One region of the Devosia sp. FJ2-5-3 genome, then DNA from elsewhere that is predicted to be linked to it. Evidence: riboswitches for the same ligand, from Rfam matches in the RefSeq annotation. Region 1 holds a riboswitch; each other region holds the start of a gene.

Region 1 (4,544 bases):
CGGCTTCGTCGGAGGCGAAACGGCCCTCGGCAAGCGCGGCCGCGTCGGCGACGGTGACGACGCCATCAATGGTGACCTGGGCCTTGATCTCGGGCCAGTTGAAGGCGCGGATCAGCGGCTGCGGCAGAGCGAGGCCCGAGGTTTCGATGATGATGTGATCGAACTTGTCGGGGCGGGCCAGGAGGGCCTGCATGGTGGGAATGAACTCATCGGCCACGGTGCAGCAGATGCAGCCGTTGGAAAGCTCGACCATATCCTCTTCGCGGCAGGTCTCGTCGCCGCAACCGGCGAGGATATCCTTGTCGACACCGAGATCGCCGAACTCATTGATGATCAGCGCGATGCGCTTGCCCTTGGGGGCATGGGCCAGCATGTGGCGCACAAGCGTGGTCTTGCCGGCACCGAGAAAGCCGGTAATGACAGTGGTGGGGATCTTGGTGGTCATGCGAGGGCTCCAGTGCGAACGCCGACGCGAGCGGCGAGATAATCATTGATGCGGCCGAAGGCGAGGCCGAGGGCCACCCAGAACAGGGCGCCGTTGAAGATGACGGCGGAGACGAATTCGGCCGTCATGCGCGGGGGAACGCTCGTGGGCTCATCGGGCGCGACCGGCGCCTGAATGAGATGGGGCAGGATGATCAGCGCGACTGCGACGGCCAGCGCCCAGGGCGCGCGGATTTTTGCCGCAAGCACCAGCGCCGCGCCGGTCGAGATGGCCGCGCCGGCCCACCAGAGCTGACGGGCAAGCGTGTCGGCAACGGGCATGCCCGGCATGCCGGGCGGCAGGCCGAGAGCGGGCGCGAGGGTAAAGGCGGCAAAGCCACCCAGCCCCCAGAGGACGCCATTGGCGAATGTGATGGGCAGGTTGAAGACGACCGAAACCGCGCCGATGATCAGCGCATAGCCGGCGGCCATGAGGAAATTGGCGAGGACAGTATAGGCGGTGCGCTCGAAGCCGTCCTGGGGCATCCACTCATCTTCGTCGTGTGAATGGGCCGGAACAGCTGCTGCGGTCGCGTCGCCGGCCTCTTCCTCGTGATGATGATCTACTTCGCCGCCCTCGAACGCCTCGGCGGCAAAGATCAGCGGGGTGACGCGCCAGGCCTGGAATGCGGACGTGACGAGGCCAGCACAAAGCGCTGCGACAAGCGCAGCGAAAAACAGATTGCGGAACATTTTTTCTCTCTGAAGCTTGGTAGCGCCCGCCTTAGTGGCAGGGGAAGCCCATGGCGTGACGCGTGTCGTGAGCACCATTGTGCAGGCGATAATCGCCGGCAAAGCCGGTGCCAACCAGGAGCGTCATACCCAGGAACAGGGCGAGAAGCCCGGCCATGAGGCGCTGGGACAGCGAGAGAGAAGACGGGGAAGAGGAAACAGTGGTCGTGGTCATGCAGGCACCCTCCGTGCGCAGGATTGATCGGCGTGTGTCGGCAGGTCTCCTGGCTGGCGGTGGATAAAGCCCCCTCGCCTTCCCGGTGCCCGCGGGCACCAGTGGCGAAATGAGGGGGCGCACCGCTTACAGTTGCGGGGGCAGCCACGGAATTGGTCCCTTATGGGTACGCCGCACCGTGTTCCCTTTTGATCCCCTTGTGCCCTTGCACGCGGGGAACCGTCACGGGATCACCTGTACGCCCTTGGAGGGCGCGGGGTCAATATTCAGGCAGGGCTATGTGATCGGGCCAGGGATAACCGACGCTGACATTGGTGACGCGCGTGCCGATCTCGTCGAGCAGCGGCAGGTCGGAATCAAGGGTGGTGTCACCTGCAACCGAAGTGGTGTCGATGGTTTCGGGATAGTCATCGGCGGGCGAGAAGCGATAGCTGACATGGCAAAGGGGATCCCGCTCAAGGAGATTGCCGGCTTCGATCCAGGCATAGCCGCCATAATCCCACCAGAAGCCGCCCAGCTTGAACGACTGGCCATTGAGAGCTTCCACGTCGTCTATGCTCATGCCCACCTGAACCCCGCCCGGAGCGATGTGGCTGGGCGAAAGGTCGATGTTGTTGGGAAAAGCGAGGTTTTCCTCATCGGCCCATAGGATTTCCATCTTGCGCGCGGGGTCGTCGGGATAAATGGTCGTGCCGAGCATCTCAATGCCTTCCGGGCCATAGATGGTGCCGGTGACCACATTGTCGGCGCCAAAATGCGCGCGGAGACGCGCCTCGGTGGTGTCGGCACCAAAAAGGCCTTCGCAGAGGAATTGCTCGGCCGGAGCGGATTCTACCTTGTCCTTGGCGGCAGAGGGCAGGACGGCAATGAGAACGGCGCTCAGCGCCAAAAGTCCGATGCGGACAGGCATAATGATCAATCTCCCCCTGGATGCGGCCATTGTGTCGCAAGCAAAGACGGCCCGCAATCTCCGACTCAGCGTATGAAAGGCTGGCTGAAAAGAAGGATTTTGCGATGAAGCCGATCAAATTCGACCGCGACGAAACCAAGGCCATCGTCGCCGAAATCCAGGACTATTTTCGTGTCGAGCTCGACCAGTCGATCGGCGCCATTCCCGCCGAGATGCTGATGCAGTTCTTCGCCGACAAGATGGGCGCTTATTACTACAATCGCGGCCTGCACGACGCGCAGGCACTGGTGCGCAAGAAGATCGACGACGTCAGCGACGATATCTTTTCGCTCGAGCAGCCAACCAAGGCGCGCTGAGCAGAAAGCACCCACTTCCGCCGATTGAACTTCGCAGCTAAAGCAGGCTGTCTCGTCTTGAGGAGGAAGCCTTGGGCTTCAATATTGCCACGCTGGCCCCGATCGGGCTGCTGATTGCGTCCAATCTGTTCATGACCTTTGCCTGGTATGGGCACCTCAAATTCCCCGGCGCGACGCTGTGGGTGGTGGTGCTGATCAGCTGGGGCATTGCGTTTTTCGAATATTGGCTGGCGGTGCCGGCCAACCGGATCGGCTATGGCGTCTATTCGGGGGCAGAGCTCAAGACCATCCAGGAGGTGATTTCCCTCTCGGTCTTCGTGCTCTTTGCGGTGTTCTATCTCGGCGAAAAACTGACGTGGAACCACGGGATCGGGTTCGGGCTGATCGCGCTTGGCGCCTTCTTCATTTTCAAGGGGCCGCTGAAGTAGCGACCCCGTTCCCCGGCCTGATTAGTTGAGGCACTCGGCTATGCTGGTGGCGAGGCCGCGGAGGAGCTCGGCGTAGAGGCCGGGACCTTCGCTGAGGGCGCTCGCCTCGGGGTCGAGCGTGCCGACCCGTGCGTCAGTCCCCTCGACGATGGTGTTGACGATGGCCGGCTGGAAATTTGGCTCGGCAAAGACGCAGGTGGCGCCGAGTTCGGAAACCTTGGCGCGCAATTCGTCGATGCGGCTGGCGCCGGGCATGGCCTCAGGTGAGACGGTGACCGTGCCGGCCAGGCTCAGGCCGAAGCGCGCCTCGAAATATTGGTAGGCGTCGTGGAAGACGATGAAGGGTTTGGTACCTACCGGATCGAGGATTGCAGCGATCTCGGCCTCGAGGGCTGAGAGGTCGGCGCGCGTCGTCTCGGCATTGGCGGCGTAGGCAGCAGCGTTTTCGGGGTCGGCTGCGACCAGGACTTGCTCGATGCGGGAGACCATGAGGACCGCATTTTCCGGATCAAGCCAGAAATGCATATCGGCTTGGCCCTCTGGAGCATGGTGCTCGTGGGCGTGCTCGTGCTCGTGGGCGTGATCATGATCTTCATGATCTTCATGGTCGTGGGCCCCCTCGTGGCGATGATCATCGCTGTGATCGTGGGCCTCGTGATCATGGGCGTGCGCTTCGAAGGCTCCGCCTTCACGCATGGGCAAGAGCGACAGGCCCTCGGTTTCAGAGAGCGTCACGATCTCGGCCCCGGTGGAAAGGGTCTTGAGCGCGTCAGACAGGAACATCTCGAAGCCAGGCCCGGTCCAGAACACAAGATCGGCACTCTCCAGCGCGGCGGCATCGGAGGGGCGCAGGGCATAGTCGTGGGGAGAAGCCGAGCCTTTGACCAGCAGGGTGGGGGTGCCCGCGTCCCCCATGACGGAGGCGACGAGGGAATGGACCGGCTTGGTCGATGCGACCACGCTGGGAGCCGCCAATGTCGTGCTGCTCAGCAGCAGAATCGCGGCGGCGGCGAGGGGAAAGGCGGTCTTGTGCATCGTCTGGCCTCTTAAGGATGATGTGATATGTTATGTTATTACGCTTGCCGCGGTGTTATGCTATAACGTATTTACGAGCGTCAAGAGAGGCTCCGGCAAAAAATGCGCGTGCTGCATTTGCCTGGATCCTCACCAATTCTGGCGGCTGCCCCCTGCCCCTTGCGCTCTCACCGGAGCGCGGACGCGGATGGCAACGCAGACCGACCGAGGCAAGATGAACGCAGTTGCGCAGCGCGAAACCCTGATCTCCCTCCGCGGTGCCGGCGTGCGCAGCGGCGGGCGCGTGCTCGTGGAAGGGGTTGATCTTTCCATCGCGCGTGGCGAGATCGTGACGCTGATCGGGCCCAACGGCTCGGGGAAGTCGACGACCGCCAAGATGGTGACGGGTGTGCTGCGGCCGAGCATGGGCAAGGTCGAGCGCAAGG
Region 2 (4,544 bases), 950 kb from region 1:
ATGATGTAGGGATAGCCGCTCTCGAACTGGATCTCGGCGAGGATCTGGAAGAACTCGCGCGCCTTGATCTTCTTCTTCCTGATCCGGCCGTCCTCGACCATTTCCCGGTATTTTTCCGTCACCGAAATCTCGGTCATGGGTACGCCATAGACCTTCTCGATGTCATAGGGCGAGAACAGGTACATATCCTCGTTGTCCCTGGCCAATTCGAAGGTGATGTCGGGGATGACGACGCCCAGAGACAGCGTCTTGATGCGGATCTTCTCGTCGGCGTTTTCGCGCTTGGTGTCGAGGAAGCGAAGGATATCGGGGTGATGGGCGTGGAGGTACACCGCGCCGGCCCCCTGACGCGCGCCAAGCTGATTGGCATAGGAGAAGCTGTCTTCGAGCAGCTTCATGACCGGCAGCACGCCTGACGACTGGTTTTCGATCTGCTTGATGGGGGCGCCCATCTCGCGGATGTTGGTGAGGCTCAGCGCCACCCCGCCGCCCCGCTTGGACAATTGCAGCGCCGAATTGATCGAGCGGCCGATCGACTCCATATTGTCTTCGACGCGCAACAGGAAGCACGACACCAGCTCGCCGCGCTGCTGCTTGCCGGCATTGAGAAAGGTCGGTGTCGCCGGCTGGAAACGGCCGGCCATGATTTCGTCCACGAGATCGCGGGCGAGTTTTTCCTCGCCGCGGGCCAGCGCCATCGCCACCATGCAGACGCGGTCCTCATAACGCTCGAGATAGCGCTTCCCGTCGAAGGTCTTGAGCGTATAGCTGGTGTAGTATTTGAACGCGCCGAGGAATGTCGGGAAGCGGAACTTCTTGTCATAGGCGTGGTCGAACAGGTCGCGCTTGAAGTTGAAGCTGTACTGATCGAGCACGGACTGCTCGTAATAGCCCTCGGCGACGAGATATTCGAGCTTCTCTCGCAAATTGTGGAAGAACACGGTGTTCTGGTTCACATGCTGCAGGAAATACTGGTGCGCCGCCTGCTTGTCCTTGTCGAACTGGATGTGCCCCTCATCGTCATAGAGGTTGAGCATGGCATTGAGCGCATGGAAATCCAGCGTCTGGTCGTGCCCTTTGGTGGCGGGGCGTTCTTCGGTGCGGTCTAGTGTCAGGGCGTCCAAAACCGTTCGAGTCCTTCTTTGACAGTGGCGACATCCTCATCGGTTCCGAGCAGTTCGAAACGATAGAGGAGAGGCACGGAGCATTTCTGCGCGACGACAGTGCCGGCCCGGCAGAAATCTGCGCCGAAATTGGTATTGCCCGCCGCGATGACGCCGCGGATCAGGCTGCGATTGGCTTCCACATTGAGGAAGCGGATGACCGGCTTGGGCACGGCTCCCTTGCCGCCATTGCCGCCATAGCTTGGCAACAGCAACACGAAGGGTTCGCTCACCAGAGGCGGCTCACTTGCCGCATCCACCGGCAGGCGCAGGCCGGCAAGGCCCAGCTTTTGAAAGAAGCGATGGGTAGTGCCGGATGTGCTTGAATAGTAGACGAGGATGCCCACCGGCCGCCTCGATCAGCTCAAGGCGCCGATCATGTCAGGGCGAAATCCGGCCCAGTGCCGCTCACCGGCGACAACGACCGGCACCTGGCGATAACCCAGGCCTTCGACCAGGGCATAGGCGTCGGCATCCTGGGAAATGTCCACAAGCGTGTAAGCGATCCCCTTACGGTCGAGAGCGCGGGTCGTGGCAGTGCACTGGACACAGGCGGGCTTGCTGTAAACGGTAATGGGCATCGAATTTTCCTCGGCAAACAAATCTGATGGCGAGGCAAAGCAGGAAAAACGCGCAGCAAAACGCAGCTGCTCGTTCGCCTGACCGGGCACCCCGCCGGTGGACGTATCTGTTCGAGGCAGGTCTCCTGGCTTGCGGGTCGCGATTCTATCCCGGCCTTCCCAGGTCGCGGACCCAGTGGCACAAAAAAGGAGAAGAACTCACCGCTTACAGTTGCGGGGGCAGCTTCGGCATTGTTGAGACACAGGGCCTCAACGCACCGAATTCCCATCTTAGCCTCCGAGCAGCCTCGGAGGAACCTTGAACACTACATATAGTAGAGGATGCCACCTTCGTGTCAATATGAAGGTCTGATCGCAGTGCGGATTTGGTTCTTGCGAAATTCGAGTGCCCGGAAAATCAGGCGATTCGAGCCGAGGCAGTGTGGAAGGTGAGCGCGTAGCCATCGGGATCGTTGGCCACAAAAAACCGGCCGAACGGGCCGTCATTGACCGGGCTCAAGATCGTGCCGCCGCGCTCGACGACTTGGTCGTGAAAGGCGTCGGCATCCTCGCAGGCGATCCACAGTACCATACCTGTTCCGAGCGGACCGCTTTCGGCCAGGGGCCGCAGCGGTTCGCGCAGCGCCAGCGCGATCGGCTTGGTCGTGAAGACGACCGCGCCGGGCGGATTTCGCTCCTGTGCCGAAAAACCGAAAACGTTCTTGTAGAACGCGGCGGATGCCGCGAGATCGCGCACCTGCAAGGCAATGAAGGAAGGTCCGATCGGCATTGTCATATTCTGTTCTCCGGCCTATTATCAGGTTCCTTACATCTATATCAGGCACCTGATATGTCAATGCGCAAGATGACCCCATCGAGTGGGGAGGCCTGGATCGGCTACAGTTTGAAAATCACCCAGCATCGACTGCGCCAGCGCCTCGAAGCCCAGCTGGCTGGCACAGGCGTGACGGCGGCGCAAAATGCAGTTCTGCTGGCCATAGGCCACAATCCGCAGATATCGAATGCCTCGCTGGCGCGCGCGGCCTTCGTGACACCCCAATCCATGCTGGGCATGCTCGTTACCCTTGAGCGGGATGGTTTCATCCTGCGCACTCCCCATCCCGAGCATGGCCGGATCATCATGTCGGAGCTGACGGAAAAGGGGAAAGCCGCCGCTGAGGCCGGCGCGGTGGCGTCTGAGACGGTGGAGCGGCAGATGCTGGCCGGGCTGACGAAAGACGAGGCAAAACTGCTGGGTGAACTTCTTCACCGCTGCGCCGAGGCGCTTGAGGGGAAAGAAAAATGACCTTCTGGCTGGGCGTTGCATCGGCCGAACATGCCCGCGCCGGGCGCGATGGCGGCTTTGCCCAACTCGGTCATGGCAAGCACATTGCTGTAAAATCGCTCAAAAAGGGCGACTGGATCGTCTATTACTGCCCCCGCGAGGGCATAAGCGATGGTGCCGTGGTTCAGGCGTTTCTCACCATCGGCCAGGTTACGTCGGATGCGCCCTATCGCGCCGCGCAGGCCATGGATTTCAATCCGTTTCGCGTCGATGTCGATTATCTTGAAGCCGCCAAACCCGCTCCGATCAGGCCGCTTCTGGACCAACTCCGTCTGACCCGCGACCACATCCCCAATTGGGGTATCGCGATGCGCGGCACAAAACGCCAACTTGCGGAAGACGACATGCGGCTGATCGCTGAGGCGATGGGTGTTCGCATGGCCTTCGAGGACCGCCTGTAACGACTTTCCGTCTAACGCTCCAGGGTGCGCCGTCTGGCGTGTCGGCGTTCGGCATATTGGCAGTAAAAGCGGACATCGCGCCTGTGTTCTAGCGCTTGAGCCGATAACCGATGCCGGGTTCCGTGACGATGTGAATCGGCGCGCTGGGATTATGCTCCAGCTTCTGGCGCAATTGGCCGATGGCCACGCGAAGATATTGGGTGTCTTCGGCGTGCGCGATGCCCCATATCGCGACCAGCAATTCCTTGTGTGGAAGGACTTTGCCGTTCCCCGCGAGCAGGCGTGTCAGCAGCGCGTATTCCTTGGGTGGCAAATGGACGGGCGCGCCGGCGCGAGTAACGTAGCGCATATCGAGGTCGACCTCGATCTCGCCGAAGGCGACCTTAGTCTCGACCGATTGCAGGACGGCCTTGGGCCGTAGCGCCACCCTTATGCGAGCCAGAAGCTCGCCGATGCCGAAGGGCTTTTCGACATAGTCATTGGCGCCGGCCTCCAGCGCTTCGATCTTTTCGCCCTCCTTGTCCCGCGCCGATAAAATCAGGATTGGCCCCTCGTAGAACGCCCGCGCCTTCGCCAGCACATCCTTGCCATCCATATCCGGTAGACCGAGGTCGAGGATCACGACGTCGGGGCTCCATTGCGCGATCTCCCGCAATCCCTGTGCACCTGTGTCCGCGCGTCGATGGTGATAGCCGACGGCCTCGAGTGCCGGTCCGAGGAAGCGATGGATCTGCGGCTCATCGTCGATGACCAGAATGCGTGCGAGCGGTTGGTTCACTTGGCTTTCCAGACATCGGCTTCGGATTTGTCGAGCGCAATCAGCATGCGCGTGCCCTTGTCCCCATGGATTGGGCTGGCAGCGACGATGGTTCCGCCCATAGCTTCGATAAAGCCCTTGGTAATCGAGAGGCCAAGCCCCACGCCCTTGCCACGATCCGTTGGCTCCTCCAATCGTCGGAACTTGTCGAAAACCCGCTCCAGCTCGTCGGTGGGAATGCCTTTCCCTTCATCCTCGATGCTGATGATGACCTTCTTGCGATCCTCATAGGCTGCAATGCTGATTTCGGTGTTCTCG
Region 3 (4,544 bases), 330 kb from region 1:
GACCGCGAGGCGTGCTCGGCTCCCCTTGGCCCCCGGAAGGTCGATGCCTCCGGGCCCTACCCCATCCATCGGGTAGCTAAAGAGACGCAGATCGATGCGACTGATCTCAGTCGCCTTCGATGCCGCAACGTCGCGTGAGGCCGCCTCCACCATATCCGATATCCTCCCGTGTATCCTATAGGATTATTGTTGGAAGGATATAGAAGCAGTTTTTTCGTGCTGTCAAACTGTAATGAGGGTCGCCGCCTCCAGGCGTTGGGCGGATAGAATTTTCGCCCATTGGCGTGGAGCAGGACTATTCAACCGCCCCACATTTTAGCCTGCGGGGCGGTGGCGGGGGTAACTATCGCAAACCGTTAGCGGGGTTTGCGTTTTCGGGTCAGGGCGACGAAGAACACGCCGCCGACAAGGCCGGTGATGACGCCGATGGGGATGTCCTGAGGCGGAATGATGGTGCGGGCGGCGATGTCGGCGAGGACGAGGAAGATTGCGCCGACAAGGGCCGAGAGTGGAAGCACCCGGCGATAATCGCCACCGACGACCAGCCGCACGATGTGCGGAATCATGAGGCCAACGAAGGAGATGACGCCAGCGAAAGCAACGGCGGCGCCGGTAAGAAGGGCGCAGACGACGAAGACGACCATGCGAAAACGGCGGACCGGAATGCCGAGCGTGGTCGCCGACTCATCGCCCAAAGTCATAGCATTGAGGTGCCTGGCGTTAGCCAGAAGGTAACATCCGCAGCACAGCAATGCTAAAAGCGGGTATGGCAGCTGGGCCCATTGGGAGAGGCCCAATCCACCCAGCATCCAGAAGATGACGGTGTGGGCCGCCCGCGGATCCCCCAAGAATATGCCCAGGCTTCCGAGCGAGGTGACGACGAAAGAAATGGCAACGCCGGTCAACACCAGGCGGCTGGCATCGGTGGCGTCGGAAAAATTGGCAACGAAGACCACGAGGGCCGTGGTGAGGAGCGCCCCGCCGAAGGCGAAGAGCGGCACGGTGGCCAGGCCCAGGAACATGCCGGTGTGCAGCAGGACGATAACGGCACCCAGCGCTGCTCCGGAGGAAATGCCCAGAAGGTGCGGATCGGCCAGTTGATTGCGGGTGATGGCCTGCAGCGCCGCACCGACGAGAGCCAGGCTGGCACCGATGGTCGCGCCGAGGATCACGCGCGGCAGGCGCACTTCCCAGACAATATTGTCCCGGCCACCCGACCAGGTAACCTCGACGCTGCCCGGGAAGAGATGGTTGGCAATAACGCCCCACACCGTCTCGGGCGGAATGGCCACCGAGCCGAGGCTGACCGCGGCCACCATGGTTGCGACCAGCAGGAAAGCCAGCGCCGCCAGGATGAGCGGAAGCTGGTGCAATATGGCATGCCGGGGGCCGGCGACGAGATGGTGATGGGACATGACGAAGCGGGCCGGCCGCCTGGGACCGGCCCTTCTCTCAGTTGGCGTTGAATTCGGCGGCAAGCCGCTTTATGGCCGCGATATTGCGCGGTCCCGGCGTGGCCTCGACATATTCAAGGACAACGAAACGATCGTTGCGGACGGCCGGAATATCCTTGAAGGCGGGATTGTCCTTCATGAAGGCGATCTTCTGATCCGCTGACACTTCGCCATAATTGACGATGACCACGATCTCCGGATTGCGCTCAATGACGGCTTCCCAGCCGATTTCGACCCAGCTCGATTCCACGTCGTCCATGATGTTGACGCCCCCGGCTGCCTCGACCAGGGCGGTGGGCATGGCGTAGCGGCCAGCCGTAAAGGGCTTGTTCTCGCCGGAGTCGTAGATAAAGACGCCAGGCGCCTCGCCATGGGACAGATTGGCGCTGAAATCGGCCAATTCCTGGCGATAGCCCTCGACCAAAGCTTCGGCCTTGTCCTCGACGCCAAAGATCAGGCCGAGATTGAGCAGATCGGCATACATGTCCTCGATAGAGGATTTGGGCCGCTTCATGACGTGGATGCAGCTCTCGGTAAGCTCGTAGACGGCGATGCCGAACGAGGCGAGCGATTGGGGCGTGACTTCGCCGCCAACGCGCATCCCGTAATTCCAGCCGGCGAAGTAGAAGTCGGCGTCGGCGCCGAGCAGCACTTCACGCGTCGGATAGTCGGGGGAGAGTTCCGGCAATTGATCGACATTGGCACGCAGGGTCTCGTCCAGCGTCTTCCATTCGGACACGCCGGTATAGCCGACCATGCGATCGGACAGCCCCAGGGCCAGCATCATCTCGGTGAGATTGACGTCGTTGGAAATGGCCCGCGATGGCGGGGCATCGAAGGTGACCTCGCGATCGCAGCTGGTCACGGTGACGGGATGGGCCGCGACCGATGCCGCAGTGGCGGCGAGCAGAAGCGGTGCAATGAGGGTGGAGGCGCGTTTCATCATGTGTTCTCGTTGTCATCGTCGAGGTGGAAGGAAAATCGGGGGCGGCCGGTCACCGGATGGGTGTCGATAGCCACACCCACCGCGAAGGTCTGGTTGACCGATTGAGGGGTCAGCGCCTCGGTCGGCGCGCCCAATTGCACCTGGCGACCGTGATCGAGCACCAGAACGGTGTCGGCATGGGACGAGGCCAGTGCGAGATCGTGGAGGGAGACGACGACGGTGATACCAAGCCGCGACAAGAGCTCGAGCACTTCGAGCTGATGGCGGATGTCGAGGTGATTGGTCGGTTCGTCGAGGATGAGCAGATCCGGGTCCTGCAACAGGGCGCGGGCAATCATCACCCGCTGTTTTTCGCCGCCCGAAAGCGTCGCGAAATCGCGGGAGGCAAAATCGGAGAGGCCCATCAGCGCCAGCGCGTCGACAACCCGACTGAAATCGGGCCTGGCAAAGCGCCCGAGATGAGGGGTGAGACCGAGTTCGACGATCTCGGCGACGGAGAGACCGAAATCGACCGCCGGCTCCTGCAGCACGGTTGCTATGCGCCGTGCATAATCGCGGGGCGGAATGGACCAGATATCCTCACCATCGAGCCGCACCAAACCGGAGGTGGGGCGGTGATAGCGGTAGAGGCAGCGCAGGAGCGAGGATTTTCCGGCCCCATTGGGCCCGACAATCGCCAGCATCCGTCCGGGGGCGAGCTCGAAAGAGATGTCGGTGACAAGACCGCCATGCCCCTTGGGGCCCCAGCAGAGGCCTTCGACGTGCAAGGCTGCCGGGCGGACAGGCCGGCGAAACTGGCCAAATTGCTCCAGTCGCGCGTTAAAGGCGGCGTGGCTCATCGTCTTGCTCCGCATATGCGGGACGCAATGCGGGCAGAATCAGGTCGAGCTTTTTCAAATAGACTTCAAGCGCCATCATCATTCCCCGCGGCACACCCCGGCCGGGTTGAAAGGAGCGTCGATGGCAGGTCTCCTGGCTCACGGGTCAACGCGCTTCCGACCTTCCCGACCCAAGGGTCAGTGGCTTATTCGGAAGAACTCGCCGTCTACAGTTGCGGGGGCAGCCACGGTATTGCGTCCTGATGGATACGTCGCACCGTGTTCCCTTTTAATCCCCGTTGGCTATTCACCGCGGGGGAACCTACGACAGTTGAGGAACTATTGATCAGCGTGCACTCCGTCAAGCACAAAGGCACGCCGCTGACCGATCAATGGCGTAGCGCAAAGCTCGCCGTCGGATCATTGCACAATGACGTAATGTGAAACGTAGCGATCGTTGATGACGACCGATCTTTCGGGATGCTGCGTCATGGCGAGAAGAACGGGCGGCATGTCTGGCCGGGCATTTTCAAGCACGCTGAGTGCGCGCAGCACGTCGCGCTGGCGCGTCGAGGCATAGCGCGTGAGCAGGATGGCCGCGTCTGCGCACTGCATCAAATAGGCCCCGTCCACCACCTCGGTCAGTGGCGGTGTGTCGATGATGATGACATCGAATGTGTCCCGCGCCGCCGAGACCAAGCTGCGGAAACCCTCAGCAACGATAAGATGTTCGGTCGGCCCCGAACTGGGTTGGGTATTGACGACCGCCGACACGGAGCTGAGCGGATCGGTCTTGATTGCCGATGGAAAACGTTCGGGCGCCAGCTTGCCTGTCAGATAATCGACGAGCCCGGCCACAGGGGCAGCATTCAAATGGATGAACAGGGATGGGCGGCGCAGATCGCCATCGATCAGCAACACTCGCTGGCCGGACAGGCCATAGGTGCGCGCGAGACCGAGGGCGGTGGTTGTCTTGCCCTCCCCGGCCACGGCAGAGCTGACGAGGATGACCCTTCCCCTGCCCCCACCGCGCCCAGGATTTCGGGCCGGAAGACGCAAATCGACACCCAGCCTGAGCCGCCGCATGCTTTCGGCAAAGCTGGAAAGAGGCGTGTTGATGACCGCATCGGCCAAGCTCGATGTGGCCAGCTCGTTGCGGGAACGGGATCGACTTATCGCCGGAATGGACGTTTCCACCTCTTTCCCAGTCAAAAACGCCAACTGCTCCTGGGATACGACGCCGCCAACATAGTTTTCACGGAACATCGCCGCGCCCACGCCGAGGCCGGTACCGAGAAGGGCGGCAAGGGACATAATGAACGGGAG
Region 4 (4,544 bases), 960 kb from region 1:
ACTACACGACCGATACGGAGACCGCGCGCGCACCTGAACTGGTGTCGTTCACTCAAAGTGATGACGGCGCCATCCAGGTGGTTTTCAGCTGGGATTGGTCGGATCGCAGTCCGGCCTTCATGCAGGTCAACGTGAGCTGGGCCGACGACCCGGACACCATACTGGCCAGCCGCCGGCTTGACTTCAACGGCGCGTCAACGCCCGAGCCGGCCGGCGATGATATCGCCGCCCTGTCGCACGCGCTGAAGCCTGTGAGCTGGGGCGACGGCCAGGACAAGCGGCCGGGCGATCCCGGAACGCGGTTCTACAGCTGGACCGTGCCAGTGGTCGAGACGTTCGGACCGGGGCAGAGCAAGCGCGTCCTGCAGGCCTGGGCATTTGGCCAGAAGCAGATTCATCACATGCGTTTCGCCGACTGGATGATCAGCCCGCCGGGCCCACCGCGCCAGCTCGAACTCTACAACAGCCGCACACCCGGGACCCCGGCCATCGACCCTGTCGAGGCGCCGCTTTGGGCCAGCCTGCCGGACAGCATGGGGATCAGCCATTTCGATCTCAATTGGCATGCGGTCGAGGACGTCGCCGGATATCATGTCTATGAGGCCACGGAGACGGCGCTGCTGAGCGCGCTGAACCTGTCCGGACCGGATATTGCCCAGCCCCTGACCGAGCGTTTGCGCCTGTTGCGCGGCCGGGAGATCCAGAACCATCGGACCAGCTTCCGGCGCATTACGACCACGCCGCTGGCCGAGCCGCGCATGACCGTTCACCTGCCGCGGGGGTCGAGGGTCATGCACTTTTTCGCTATCACCGCGGAAACTGAAAATCATATGGCGTCGCACTGGCCGGCACAGAGCGATCAATTCGCCGCCGTCGCGGTGCCGCGTCTGGATATTCCTGAGCCGCCGTCCCTGTCGGTGTCGCTGATGGAAGGGGCCGTGCAACAGGCCAGGATTAGGGTTGAGTTGGCCACGGGTGGCGCCGGGCGCGTCGAGCTCTTTCGCGTCCGCAGTGTTTCGGCGGCAGCCGATATCGACAGCATGGGTCCAGTTCTGCAGGCGACGAATGCGGTGGATGGGATAGCCGAGTTCGTTGACGGCGCGATCGCGCCCGACTGGAGCCCCTATTACTACCGGGCGCAGGTCTGGTCTCAGCGGGATGACCAGCGTGGCATTGTGGAGGCTCGCTCGTCCTCCTCGCCCATGGTGTCTGTGCTGGTGCCCCCGCCGCCGCTGGCCGCACCAAGCGATCTTGTCGGCAACCAGGCGTTTTCGGTGGCCACTGCGTCACTTGTCAGTTGGCGGACGGAGGCGCCCAGGCGGAACACGCCGCTGGGACCCTTCAAGACGGTGCTCGAGATACGCGATAGTGACGCGACCGTGAGACGCTTGCGACTGGTTCAGGGCTTGCCCGACATCCCCGTATTGGACACTGCCGCGCTGCCGGAACCGGGGCTAGCGGGAGCGCCAACGATCTTCCAGCTCTCCTGGGGCGGCTCCAATCAGTATTTCGCCTGGGTCGAGCGCGATGCCGGTGCATCCTTCCACATGACGGCCAGAACTATCGATCCAAGGGGGATGATCGCCAGCGCAACGCTCGAGGTGCCGCCGCTTGCGCCAGATGCGGAATTCGTGACCGTGCCGGCCTGGAGCACCAAGGAAGAGGTCGAACAGGGCGACGATATGGGTGCCGTCATCTTCAGTGCCGAGAGCCTGGGATTGCGGGTAACGATGATATTCGACCAGGAACGGCCGGGATTTTTCAACGAGCAGGTGATTTCCATTTCCCCACCTCCCGGCAGCGTCGTGACGGCGGGGAGCCAGGTTACAGTAGTGATTAACCTGTCCCAACGCTGAAGCACGGCCCGCCACCGCAACGCGTTCCCGCGCGGCTTCCCCTCTTTAAGCCGTTGGCGGCATGAACCAGATACCGTCATATCCCAGTCGATCCATCCGCGATCAGAGATCGAGCCCGTGCCGGCGGTCGAGTTGCTTTGACCCTCTTGTTAAGCCCGCAATGTCAATTCTCGTCAGAGAGCTCCTGCGTCTCGCGGACCGAGTTGGCAGTATGGATCAGCAGGTCGGGGACGGTTTCCCCGTCCACCAGCACATCGCCGACAAAACGCGCGACACTCTCGGCATCATGGAGGCGGTACCACTCTCCGCGGGGATAGACGGCGACCATCGGGCCCTGATTACACGGATAGAGACAGCCCGTGCGAGCAGTGAGGCATCTGTCAGAGATGCCCTGCCGCGCGATTTCGCCTTTCAACTGCAAGAGCAGCGAAGCGGCGTCGCGGAAATGACATCGAGCCCCCGTGCACACCAGCAAGTGATGTGTGAAATCGGGAGGATTTTGCCAGCCAGGCTTACCCAATGCCGGCTTGGCCTGTGACGCCGGTCGAGCATTTTTGGCACTCGCTTCGACGATGCCGACCAGAGCGCTCACGCCAGCTGCAGATGCAGCGACGTCGTCTCCGATCGACACGGTCGCCCCTTCGGGAGCGTCATGCTTTTGCCAATGCGACAGTGCGCCGGAGAGCCAGACCGAAAGCGCCTCGGACCATGGCAAGCCAAGCGGTTGCACGAGGATCTTGAGGTGTCCGGCCTCACAAAGCTCCAGCATGGCCTCTGGCAGGCTCTGACCTTCGCCGTCGATACGGATGAGTGCCGACGCGCAGGTCGTTGCTGATGCGGTATCGGCACGAAGTTGAGCGAGTTTTCGTTTGCTCAGGCTCTGAGCGGAAATGACGTATAGAATGGCATCAGGTGACACGAAGCTGGCATTCCCCAAGTGGGGACGCAAAGACATATCGATGTCTGCGAAACGTTCGCATGGTCATGTCTGGCCCCTACCGGAACACCTCGTCCGACTTCATGGTATCTCGCTTTGGCAGGTCTCCTGGCTGACGGCTCAAACGCGATAGCAGCCTTCCCACCCTGAGGCAGTGGCATGTGCGATCGCTCGCCGCTTACAGTTGCGAGGGCAGCCACGGGATCGGCCCCTGATGGGTAATCCTCACCGTGTTCCCTTTTAATCCGCGCTCAATCTGGCGGAACCGAAGCATGAGTTAGATGGCATGTTGAGCATGATGGCGCAAGCAGCGAGAGCAGCGCCATCATGCGGAGCGGCATCAGAAATCCCAGTCTTCATCCTCGGTGGCGATCGCCTTGCCGATGACATAGCTGGAACCAGAGCCGGAGAAGAAGTCGTGGTTTTCGTCGGCATTGGGCGACAGCGCCGAGAGAATGGCCGCGTTCACCTTGCAGGCTTCCGGCGGGAACAGGGCTTCGTAGCCGAGATTCATCAGCGCCTTGTTGGCGTTGTAATGAAGGAACTGCTTCACGTCCTCGGAGAGCCCGACGCCATCATAGAGGTCCTCGGTATAGCGGGCCTCGTTGTCGTAGAGTTCGAGCAGGAAATCGAAAGCAAAATCCTTGATCTCCTGGCGACGCTCTTCCGAGACAAGCTCCAGCTGACGCTGGAATTTGTAGCCGATATAATAGCCATGCACGGCCTCGTCCTTGATGATGAGGCGAATGAGGTCGGCAGTGTTGGTCAGCTTGGCGCGGCTCGACCAGTACATCGGCAGGTAGAAGCCGGAATAGAACAGGAAGCTCTCGAGAAACACCGAGGCCACCTTCTTCTTCAGCGGATCGGCGCCGTCATACTGCTCCATAATCAGCTGCGCTTTGCGCTGCAGGAACTCATTTTCCTCCGACCAGCGATAGGCATCGTCGACATCGGGCGTCAGGCACAGCGTCGAGAAGATCGACGAGTAGGAGCGTGCGTGGACAGCTTCCATAAAGGAGATGTTAGACAGCACCGCTTCTTCATGCGGCGTCTGGACGTCGGCCATCAGTCGGATCGCGCCTACCCCATTCTGGATGGTGTCGAGCAAAGTGAGGCCGGTGAAGACGCGGATCGTCAGCTTCTGTTCTTCAGGTGTGAGCGTTCCCCAACTTGGAATGTCGTTGGAGAGAGGCACTTTCTCGGGCAACCAGAAATTGCTGGTCAGCCGGTTCCAGACCTCAAGGTCCTTGTCGTCCTGCACGCGGTTCCAGTTGATGGCGCGAACGCGGCTGAGAGGCTTTACGTGGATATTCATTGCGAAACCTCTGTTCAGAGCGCGCAGGAAACACAGCCCTGCACTTCAGTGCCCTCAAGGGCGAGCTGGCGCAGGCGGATGTAATAAATGGTCTTGATGCCCTTCTTCCAGGCGTAGATCTGCGCCTTGTTGATATCGCGGGTCGTCGCGGTATCGCGGAAGAAGAGGGTCAGCGACAGTCCCTGATCGACATGCTGGGTGGCCGCCGCATAGGTGTCGATGATCTTTTCCGGGCCGATCTCATAGGCGTCCTGGTAGTATTCCAGATTGTCATTGGTCATGAAGGCAGCGGGGTAATAGACGCGGCCGATCTTGCCTTCCTTGCGGATCTCGATCTTGGAGACGATCGGGTGGATCGAGGACGTCGAGTGGTTAATATAGGAGATCGACCCGGTCGGCGGCACCGCCTGCAGGTTCTGGTTGTAAAGGCCGGTCA

Evidence for each region. A riboswitch is a leader RNA that binds a small molecule or an ion and turns the genes downstream of it on or off. The one in region 1 is predicted to bind cobalamin.
Region 2: linked by a shared signal. The riboswitch ahead of nrdH (glutaredoxin-like protein NrdH) and the one ahead of N0P34_RS16525 (CbtB-domain containing protein) in region 1 are both predicted to bind cobalamin.
Region 3: linked by a shared signal. The riboswitch ahead of N0P34_RS14980 (ABC transporter ATP-binding protein) and the one ahead of N0P34_RS16525 (CbtB-domain containing protein) in region 1 are both predicted to bind cobalamin.
Region 4: linked by a shared signal. The riboswitch ahead of N0P34_RS11970 ((2Fe-2S) ferredoxin domain-containing protein) and the one ahead of N0P34_RS16525 (CbtB-domain containing protein) in region 1 are both predicted to bind cobalamin.

What each region holds. Positions count from the first base shown of each region.
Region 1 is NZ_CP104007.1:3,431,030-3,435,573, forward strand. Features, by position in the region: gene cobW (cobalamin biosynthesis protein CobW) at 1-445, opposite strand, end outside; gene N0P34_RS16520 (CbtA family protein) at 442-1,176, opposite strand; gene N0P34_RS16525 (CbtB-domain containing protein) at 1,208-1,390, opposite strand; cobalamin riboswitch at 1,412-1,629, opposite strand; gene N0P34_RS16530 (hypothetical protein) at 1,650-2,300, opposite strand; gene N0P34_RS16535 (DUF2164 domain-containing protein) at 2,405-2,656, shown strand; gene N0P34_RS16540 (DMT family protein) at 2,728-3,084, shown strand; gene N0P34_RS16545 (zinc ABC transporter substrate-binding protein) at 3,106-4,119, opposite strand; gene N0P34_RS16550 (metal ABC transporter ATP-binding protein) at 4,334-4,544, shown strand, end outside.
Region 2 is NZ_CP104007.1:2,477,321-2,481,864, forward strand. Features, by position in the region: gene nrdE (class 1b ribonucleoside-diphosphate reductase subunit alpha) at 1-1,115, opposite strand, end outside; gene nrdI (class Ib ribonucleoside-diphosphate reductase assembly flavoprotein NrdI) at 1,112-1,510, opposite strand; gene nrdH (glutaredoxin-like protein NrdH) at 1,523-1,744, opposite strand; cobalamin riboswitch at 1,842-2,060, opposite strand; gene N0P34_RS11995 (VOC family protein) at 2,142-2,519, opposite strand; gene N0P34_RS12000 (MarR family transcriptional regulator) at 2,580-3,029, shown strand; gene N0P34_RS12005 (EVE domain-containing protein) at 3,026-3,469, shown strand; gene N0P34_RS12010 (response regulator) at 3,558-4,247, opposite strand; gene N0P34_RS12015 (sensor histidine kinase KdpD) at 4,244-4,544, opposite strand, start outside.
Region 3 is NZ_CP104007.1:3,105,781-3,110,324, forward strand. Features, by position in the region: gene N0P34_RS14965 (enolase C-terminal domain-like protein) at 1-153, opposite strand, end outside; gene N0P34_RS14970 (iron ABC transporter permease) at 357-1,415, opposite strand; gene N0P34_RS14975 (ABC transporter substrate-binding protein) at 1,453-2,397, opposite strand; gene N0P34_RS14980 (ABC transporter ATP-binding protein) at 2,397-3,239, opposite strand; cobalamin riboswitch at 3,345-3,559, opposite strand; gene N0P34_RS14985 (polysaccharide biosynthesis tyrosine autokinase) at 3,639-4,544, opposite strand, start outside.
Region 4 is NZ_CP104007.1:2,472,154-2,476,697, forward strand. Features, by position in the region: gene N0P34_RS11965 (PASTA domain-containing protein) at 1-1,856, shown strand, start outside; gene N0P34_RS11970 ((2Fe-2S) ferredoxin domain-containing protein) at 2,020-2,775, opposite strand; cobalamin riboswitch at 2,874-3,078, opposite strand; gene nrdF (class 1b ribonucleoside-diphosphate reductase subunit beta) at 3,134-4,108, opposite strand; gene nrdE (class 1b ribonucleoside-diphosphate reductase subunit alpha) at 4,123-4,544, opposite strand, start outside.